Regions from separate parts of the Mesorhizobium sp. M0048 genome, predicted to be linked through region 1. Evidence: riboswitches for the same ligand, from Rfam matches in the RefSeq annotation. Region 1 holds a riboswitch; the other holds the start of a gene.
The links. A riboswitch is a leader RNA that binds a small molecule or an ion and turns the genes downstream of it on or off. The one in region 1 is predicted to bind cobalamin.
Positions count from the first base shown of each region.

Region 2: another riboswitch for cobalamin. It lies ahead of metE (5-methyltetrahydropteroyltriglutamate--homocysteine S-methyltransferase); the one in region 1 lies ahead of NKJ84_RS05830 (CbtB domain-containing protein).

Region 1 covers NZ_JAMYUV010000004.1:58,351-62,353, forward strand. Annotated here, with positions in the region: gene NKJ84_RS05825 (MFS transporter) at 1-1,181, shown strand, start outside; cobalamin riboswitch at 1,370-1,567, shown strand; gene NKJ84_RS05830 (CbtB domain-containing protein) at 1,604-1,783, shown strand; gene NKJ84_RS05835 (CbtA family protein) at 1,799-2,581, shown strand; gene cobU (bifunctional adenosylcobinamide kinase/adenosylcobinamide-phosphate guanylyltransferase) at 2,574-3,095, shown strand; gene cobO (cob(I)yrinic acid a,c-diamide adenosyltransferase) at 3,097-3,729, shown strand.
Region 2 covers NZ_JAMYUV010000060.1:24,383-28,385, reverse strand. Annotated here, with positions in the region: gene NKJ84_RS29180 (hypothetical protein) at 25-279, opposite strand; cobalamin riboswitch at 833-1,033, shown strand; gene metE (5-methyltetrahydropteroyltriglutamate--homocysteine S-methyltransferase) at 1,129-3,474, shown strand; gene NKJ84_RS29170 (FMN-binding negative transcriptional regulator) at 3,573-3,791, opposite strand; gene NKJ84_RS29165 (dihydrodipicolinate synthase family protein) at 3,826-4,003, opposite strand, start outside.

The sequences.
Region 1 (4,003 bases):
ATCCGATCTGGCTTGCGGCCTTGCGGCCGGCGGATGCCCGCACCTTCGCCTCGCTCTATGCGGTCGAATCCTTCGCGCGCGCCACCGTGTCCAGCGTCATCCCGATCCAGGCCTATGAGATACTGCACAACGAGCAGATTGTTTCGATCCTCTACACGATCGTGGCGATGCTCGGCCTGTCGGCGACGCTGTTCATGCCGATGCTGATCGCCCGCTTTGCCCGGCGCTGGGTCTATACCGCCGGCGCCTGCCTGCTGGCCGCCGGCTCGCTGTTCTTCGTCACCCATACGCTGGCTGGCCAGGTGGTCGGCATGCTCTGCCGCATCGTCGGCGCCGGCGCGCTGGCGATCACGCTCAACCTTTACATCATGGACCATATCCGCAAGACCGATTTCATGCAGGCCGAGTCGCTGCGCATGGCGTGGTCGATGCTTGCCTGGACCACCGGGCCGACCCTCGGAATTTACCTCTACACGCGTTTCGGCATCTATGCCGCGCATGGCGCGGTGGCCGTCTTCGCCATGGCTTTACTGGCGCTGTTCTGGACTTACCGGCTTGGCGATAACCCGTCGATCCGCCCCGGCAAGACGCGGCCGGTCAATCCGCTGGCCAATATCGGCCGCTTCGTCGCGCAGCCAAGGCTGAGGCTGGCCTGGCTGATCGCTTTCGGCCGCTCCTGCTTCTGGACGACGTTCTTCGTCTATGGGCCGCTGTTCATGGTGATCACCGGCGAGGGCAAGCTCGCCGGCGGCCTCTTGGTTTCGGCCGGCAATGCGCTTTTGTTCATGGCCATCTTCTGGGGCAGGGCAGGAAAGCGTTTCGGCGGCCGGCGCACCATGACGTTCGCCTATTTCGCGATGTCGGCAACGCTGCTGGCGGCCGGCGCCGTCGGCGAGGCCGCACCGCTCATCACCGGCGCCTTGCTGCTTTGCGGTGCCTTCTTCACCATCGCGCTCGATGCGCTGGGCTCGACCGCCTTCATGCGCTCGGTGCGCTCGTATGAGCGGGCACAGATGGCGGCGGTCTACCGCACCTATCTCGACTTTTCCGAGCTGACGCCGCCGCTGGTCTATTCCGTGGTGCTGGCGTTCTTCGGCCTGGGCGCGGTTTTCGCGACACTCGGCCTGCTGGCGGCGATCTGCGGCTTCGTCACCTGGCGCTATCTGCCCAAATCGCTTTGATGTTCGAGCGCCGCATGGCGCTCGAACACCCAATTGTGGAAGCGGTGCAGTGCCGCATCGAACGCAGGCCGTTCTGTTTGACCGCGCAGATCGCGACGTCTGCGGCGCCAGTTCTCCGGTTTGGCGAGGCGGCGCATTCGCCACACGATCCGGCGGAATTTGGTTTGCCGGGCGCGGCGATTCTGCCTATAGTCGCTGATGTCGTCGGTTCCGTTTGGAACCAAGAGGGAATGCGGTGCGGGCGAAATTGTTTGCCCAATGCCGTGGCTGCCCCCGCAACTGTGTGCGGTAGTCCTCTCCATATGCCACTGAAGGTTCGCCTTCGGGAAGGTGGGGAAGGGCGCTGATCCGCGAGCCAGGAGACCTGCCGGCGACAGGAAACTGACTTCTATGCCCTCGGGTGGAGGGCGAAAGGACAAGACATGAATACCGCTTCCGTTTCGCTCGGCGCTTCCGCCTCCTCGCAGTCGCGTCTCCTGCAGCTGGCGCTTGCTGCATTCCTCGGCATTTTCGTCATGGGCTTTGTCGGCTTCTCGCATATCGATGCGGTCCACAATGCCGCGCACGACTATCGCCACTCGATGGGCTTTCCCTGCCACTGACAAGGGGCTGACATCATGACACTGTTTCGCAACGTCGTCTTCATCGCGGCGATCGCAGGGCTTGTGGCCGGCGTCGTTCTCGCCTGCATGCAGGCCTACGCCACCGTGCCGCTCATCCTGAAAGCGGAAGTCTACGAACAGGCCGGCGGCGGCCATGACCATGCCGCGGCACCTGCGGCACCGGCCGAAAACGCCGCCGGCACGATGGCTATGAGCAGCGCCGCGCCGGCACCGGCTGAAGCAATGGCTCCGGCTGAAGACGAAGGCTGGGCGCCGGCCGACGGCTTCGAGCGCTTTGGTTTCAGCGTCGTTGCCAATATCGTCACCGGCATTGGCTTCGCACTGGTCCTGGTCGCGGTTTCGGAATTCGCCGGCGGCATCGGCAATTGGCGCCAGGGCCTGTTCTGGGGCCTGGCCGGCTTTGCCGTGTTCACGCTGGCGCCCGGCCTCGGCCTGGCGCCGGAACTGCCGGCGATGCCGGCGGCCGACCTTGTCCAACGCCAGATCTGGTGGTGGGCAACAGTGGTGGCGACAGCGGCCGGTCTCGGCCTTATCGCCTTCCGCAGATCGCTGCCGCTGGCGATCCTTGCCGTGGCGTTGATCGTTGCGCCGCATATTGTCGGCGCGCCGCAGCCCGACAGTTTCGAGACGGCGATCCCGGAAGGCCTGCATCATCAGTTCGTGGTGGCGGTGACGCTGACCAATCTGGTGTTCTGGCTGGTGCTCGGTATGGTCGTCGGGCTGGTGCGCGGACGCTTCACCGGCGCGGCAACCAGCCTGCGCGACAGCTTTGCCTGACCGCGCTGCCGGGGCGCTGACCCTGGTCATCGGCGGTGCGCGCTCCGGCAAGAGCGCGCATGCCGAGAGGCTGGTGAGCGCCTGTCCGGCGCCGTGGAGCTATATCGCCACAGCGCAAGCCTATGACGAGGAGATGCGTCAGCGCATCGCGCTGCACCGCTCGCGGCGAGGCGATGGCTGGACGACCATCGAGGCGCCGCTCGACCTTGCCGGCGCGATCGAGGCACTGCCCGACGGCCAGCCGGTGCTGATCGACTGCCTGACGCTGTGGCTGACCAACCATATGCTGGCCGACCATGATGTCGAGGCCGAATGCCAAAGGCTGGCCGATGTGCTGTCGCGGCCGCGTGGCCCGTGGTTCGTGGTGTCCAACGAGGTCGGCCAGGGCATCGTGCCGGACAATGCGCTGGCAAGACGGTTTCGCGATGCCGCCGGCCGGCTGAACCAGGACGTCGCGGCGGTCGCCGGCACCGTGCTTTTGATGGTGGCGGGGCTGCCGCTCAAGGTGAAATGACATGGCTGATACTATCGATCCCAAGACCATTGAACAGGGGGACGAGGAACGCCACCGCGCCAAGATGGCCAAGCGCAAGGCGGTGCAGGACGCCGAGGTTGCAGCCAAGACGGTCGAGAAGGGGCTGTTGATCGTGAACACCGGGCCGGGCAAGGGCAAGACCACGGCCGCCTTCGGTCTGGCGCTCAGGATGCTCGGCTACGGCAAGCGTGTCGGCGTCGTCCAGTTCATCAAGGGCAAATGGCACACCGGCGAGAAGGACGCCTTTGCCGCCTTCGGCGACCGTGTCCTCTGGCACGCCATGGGCGAGGGCTTTACGTGGGAGACGCAGGACCTGAAACGCGACATCGCGGCGGCCGAGGCCGCCTGGGCGAAGGCGCTCGAGCTGATGGCCGAGCCGTCGATCAGCCTGGTGGTGCTCGACGAGTTGAACATCGCGCTGCGTTACGACTATCTCGACCTCGAAAAGGTGGTCGCGGCGCTGAAGTCACGCCGCGAAGGCCTGCATATCGTCGTCACCGGCCGCAACGCCAAGCCGGCACTGGTCGAGGCGGCCGACCTGGTCACCGAGATGGCCGTGACCAAGCACCACTTCTCCGCCGGCGTGAAGGCGCAGCAGGGGATTGAGTTCTGAGGGGTGTTGCTGGTTTGTCAAGGTCAGCGCTGCCCCTCATCGCCTGCCGGCGACTTCTCCCCGTGAAGGACGGGGACAAGGAGCTAGCCGCAACGCTGGCGATCTCCCTCTCCCTGTCTTTTCACGGGGAGCTAAGGCTGAGGGGCAGCGCCGACCTGAACCGATTATTTGAGGCGTTGCCCTATTTTGTTCTTGCTTTGTGCCGGCAGCTATGCTATTAATTTCGCTATGGTGCTAATTGGCTCCAACGACCCGCCGCTTGGCGGGTTTTTTG
Region 2 (4,003 bases), on a different contig from region 1:
TCCCCCGCGATGGCTATCTCCATGTCAATCGGCGCCGAACTTTGACTGCCCGCTGCTTTTGATGAATTTGGCGAGGTCCCGCGCATAATCACTCTTGGTCTTCTCCTTGAGGCCCTGTGTCGCGAACTTGTGGTCCAGCAGGGCAAACAGGTCCAAGTCCCCTTCCGCCTGTGGCGCTGGCTTGCCCTCACCGCCCGCGGCTTCCCAATTGGGGACCGCTTCTGCGCGCTGCACCGTGGCGATTGTCCGCCCAAGACGCATCACAAGATCGAACGCCAAACCGTGCGCGTGCACGACGATTTGCCGCTCAGGCCTCATTTGGACAGGACTTGAGCTGGCCCGGTGGTGAGCCGGGTTACCTTGAGCCGGTGGGCTGCGAACAAGCAGTGCGAGACATTGGCCTCGATCACTTCGCAACACGCCGCTGCGCCTGGCCTCGGTGTGCTCCCCCCGAAATCGTTGTGTCATATCACCGAGGGCATCACGGCCAACAGCTTCCACATGGGCAACAGCCTCGCCATTGAGCCGAATATGGTCGCGAGCAGATCACCAACGAAGCGGTCGGAACCTCGGAGCCGAAGTTCGACGCTGAGGTGGTTCGCATGATGCGCTAAGCAGCACCACGGCGCTTGCCGGTATGTTTGCTGCCGGCAGCCGACGAACTCCTATCCTCCTGGACAAGGGCGCCGTGCGTCATTGCTTTGATTTACCGGCCGCTCAAGGCTTCCACAGTTTTCGCTTTCGAGGCGACCTTTGGAACATGCCAACGGAAATTTAACATAACGACATAAACATTTCTTTATGCGACGTTGACAAAGAAGCGAACTGCTGTAATTGTCTCCCGCGTCGTGGTTCTCCGTACGGCGCTGCCGCAGCGGAGCTAAGAGGGAAGCCGGTGCGATGCCGGCGCTGCCCCCGCAACTGTTAGCGGCGAGCCAACCCCACTCATGTCACTGAGGCGAATAGCCTTGGGAAGACGGGTAGAGGCTATGACCCCGCGAGCCAGGAGACCTGCCACGGCGAATTACGTCCACGGGCGGGGTGTCTCGGTGGCCGCTGCAGCCTGGCGTTCGTGCCGGCCTGCTAGCGCCTTCCTTGTCACCGACGCCCCAACCATCGGGGTCTGGCATGACTGTCTCTCAGCAAATTCCTGTAGCAACGCTCGGCGTGCCCCGTTTCGGTCGTCGGCGAGAACTGAAATTCGCGCTTGAAAGCTACTGGTCCGGAAAATCGTCCGCTGCCGACCTTCTCACGACCGCGAAGGCGCTCCGTGCCGCTAGCTGGGAGGAGCAGCACGATCGCGGCGTGTCGAAAATACCGTCGAACGACTTCTCGCTCTACGACCATGTGCTCGACACCGCAGCCATGGTCGGCGCCGTTCCATCCCGTTACGGCTGGAATAGCGGCGAGGTTCCACTTGACATCTATTTCGCAATGGCGCGCGGCAACCAAGGTCAGACGGAGGATTGTGGGCACGGTGGTCACCAGCATGCGGCTCATCGGCCTGGCGTAACCGCGATGGAAATGACCAAGTGGTTTGACACCAACTATCACTACATTGTGCCGGAACTCAACGATGATCAGACGTTCGCCCTCTCGTCGACGAAACCGGTCGATTACTTCATCGAGGCTAAAGCTCTCGGCGTTCACACACGCCCAGTCATCCTTGGACCGATCACCTTCCTCAAGCTGGCGAAATCGCCTGCCGAAGGATTCGATCCCATCGCGCTCCTGCCCCGGCTGCTGCCCGTCTACGAGCAACTCCTGCAGAGGCTGAAGCTGTCTGGAGCCGACTGGGTGCAGATCGATGAGCCAGCGCTTGTCCTCGATCTGAACCCGAACGAACGAGCTGCGTTCGAATTCGCCTATGGCCAGCTGTCGAAAGCCGCCCCCGAGCTGAAGATCATGCTGGCTACCTATTTCGGGCCGCTGGGAGACAATCTCGAAACCGCGGTTTCTCTGCCCCTGGCCGGGCTGCATATTGATCTCGTGCGCGCTCCCGAGCAGCTGGAAACGGTGGGTCGGCTCGCACCGAAGGATCTGGTGCTCTCGCTTGGCTTGATCGATGGCCGCAACGTCTGGCGTGCGAACCTGCCCGCCATTCTCGACCGCATCAAACCGATCGTCGCCGGCTGGCCCTTGGACCGCGTCGAGATCGCGCCTTCTTGCTCGATGCTGCATGTGCCGATCGACATCCGCATGGAGACGGAACTCGACGCGGACATCAGGTCGTGGCTCGCCTTCGCGGCCCAGAAGACCGACGAGTTGGTGTTGCTTGCCCGGGCCCTGTCCCAAGGCAGGGATGCGGTGGCAGGCGCGTTGAAAGCGTCTGCCGAGGCTGCCGCCACTCGCGTGACATCCACGAAGATCCATGACCCGCTGGTTGAGGGGCGGATCGCCAGCATTGACGACAGCATGAAGCGACGAGAGAGCGCTTTTGCCGAGCGCTCCAGAGTCCAGGCCGGCACGCTCGGGCTGCCGCCGTTCCCGACGACGACCATCGGGTCCTTCCCGCAGACGCCGCAGGTACGCAGGGCGCGGGCCGCTCATGCGAAGGACCAGCTGAGCTATGTCGACTACGAGACCTTCCTGAAGAAGGAGATCGAGGCTGCAATTCGCTGGCAGGAAGAGATCGGGCTGGACGTGCTGGTGCACGGTGAGTTCGAACGAAACGACATGGTACAGCATTTCGGCGAGCAGCTGTCCGGCTTCGCCTTCACTCAGCATGCCTGGGTGCAGAGCTATGGGTCGCGTTACGTGGGCCCCCCCATCATCTTCGGCGACGTATCGAGGCCCAATCCGATGACGCTGCGCTGGTGGCAATTCGCCCAGTCGCTTACGGAAAACCCTGTGAAGGGAATGCTCACAGGCCCAGTGACCATTCTCAACTGGTCATTTGTTCGCGACGACGTACCCCGCTCCGAAGCATGCCGCCAGATCGCGCTCGCCATCCGCGACGAAGTGACGGATCTCGAATGGTCCGGCGCAAGGATGATCCAGATCGATGAGGCCGCGTTTCGCGAAGGATTGCCACTGCGCCAGTCTGATTGGAACGACTATCTCGACTGGGCTGTCGAATGCTTCCGGATCGCTTCAACGGGTGTAAAGGACGCGACTCAAATCCATACCCACATGTGCTATTCGGAGTTCAACGAGATCATCGACGCGATCGCTGAAATGGATGCGGATGTCATTTCGATTGAGACGTCGCGCTCGAAAATGGAACTGCTGGACGCCTTCACGAGCTCCAAATATCCGAATGAAATCGGGCCCGGAGTCTATGACATTCACTCACCACGGGTCCCGGAAGTCGGCGAGATTTCGGATCTCGTCATGCTTGCCCGCGAGCGACTGTCCGATGCCCAACTGTGGGTAAACCCGGACTGTGGCCTCAAAACCCGCAAGTGGGAGGAGGTCCGCCCTGCCCTCATGAACATGGTTGCTGCAGCACGCGCGCTCCGGGAGAAAGTGTAGGCCGGAAGGTTTCCTGGTTACTCACCATGTGGTGAGTTAGCGGCTGCCGCATGTGGGCCGTGAATGTGCCAAAACGCGATCACATCCTTTGAAATAAGTCACTCGAGCGAGAAAGTGCACTTTCCTTCGGCACGTGTACTAATCGCGCAGGAATAAAGGGAACCGTTTTCTCCCTGTGACGTGTCGAGTTCGAAGGGGATGTGATTGGCGTCGAGACCGCTCCGGCCATGGGTTATCAGCATGCCAAGTGCGCTGTTCTCGATCAGTTCGTAAAGGACTTCTCGGCTCGGTTCATCGAAATGCGCGGGTACATACATGACAGGTTCCTTCACTGGCCGCCGGGTTCGCTGTTCACCGGTTGACATCCGATGGCAAGCGTTCCAACGCGGCGGCGATCTGGCGCTTCGCTGCTGAGGGCAGAGGCAGGATGGGACGCGGGGGGTCGGCACGGCAAATGTCGAGCAATTCGGCAAGTGCATAGACGACGCGAAGGCTCGAGAACTCCTTGAAGAGGCTCCAGAGCGGCGCA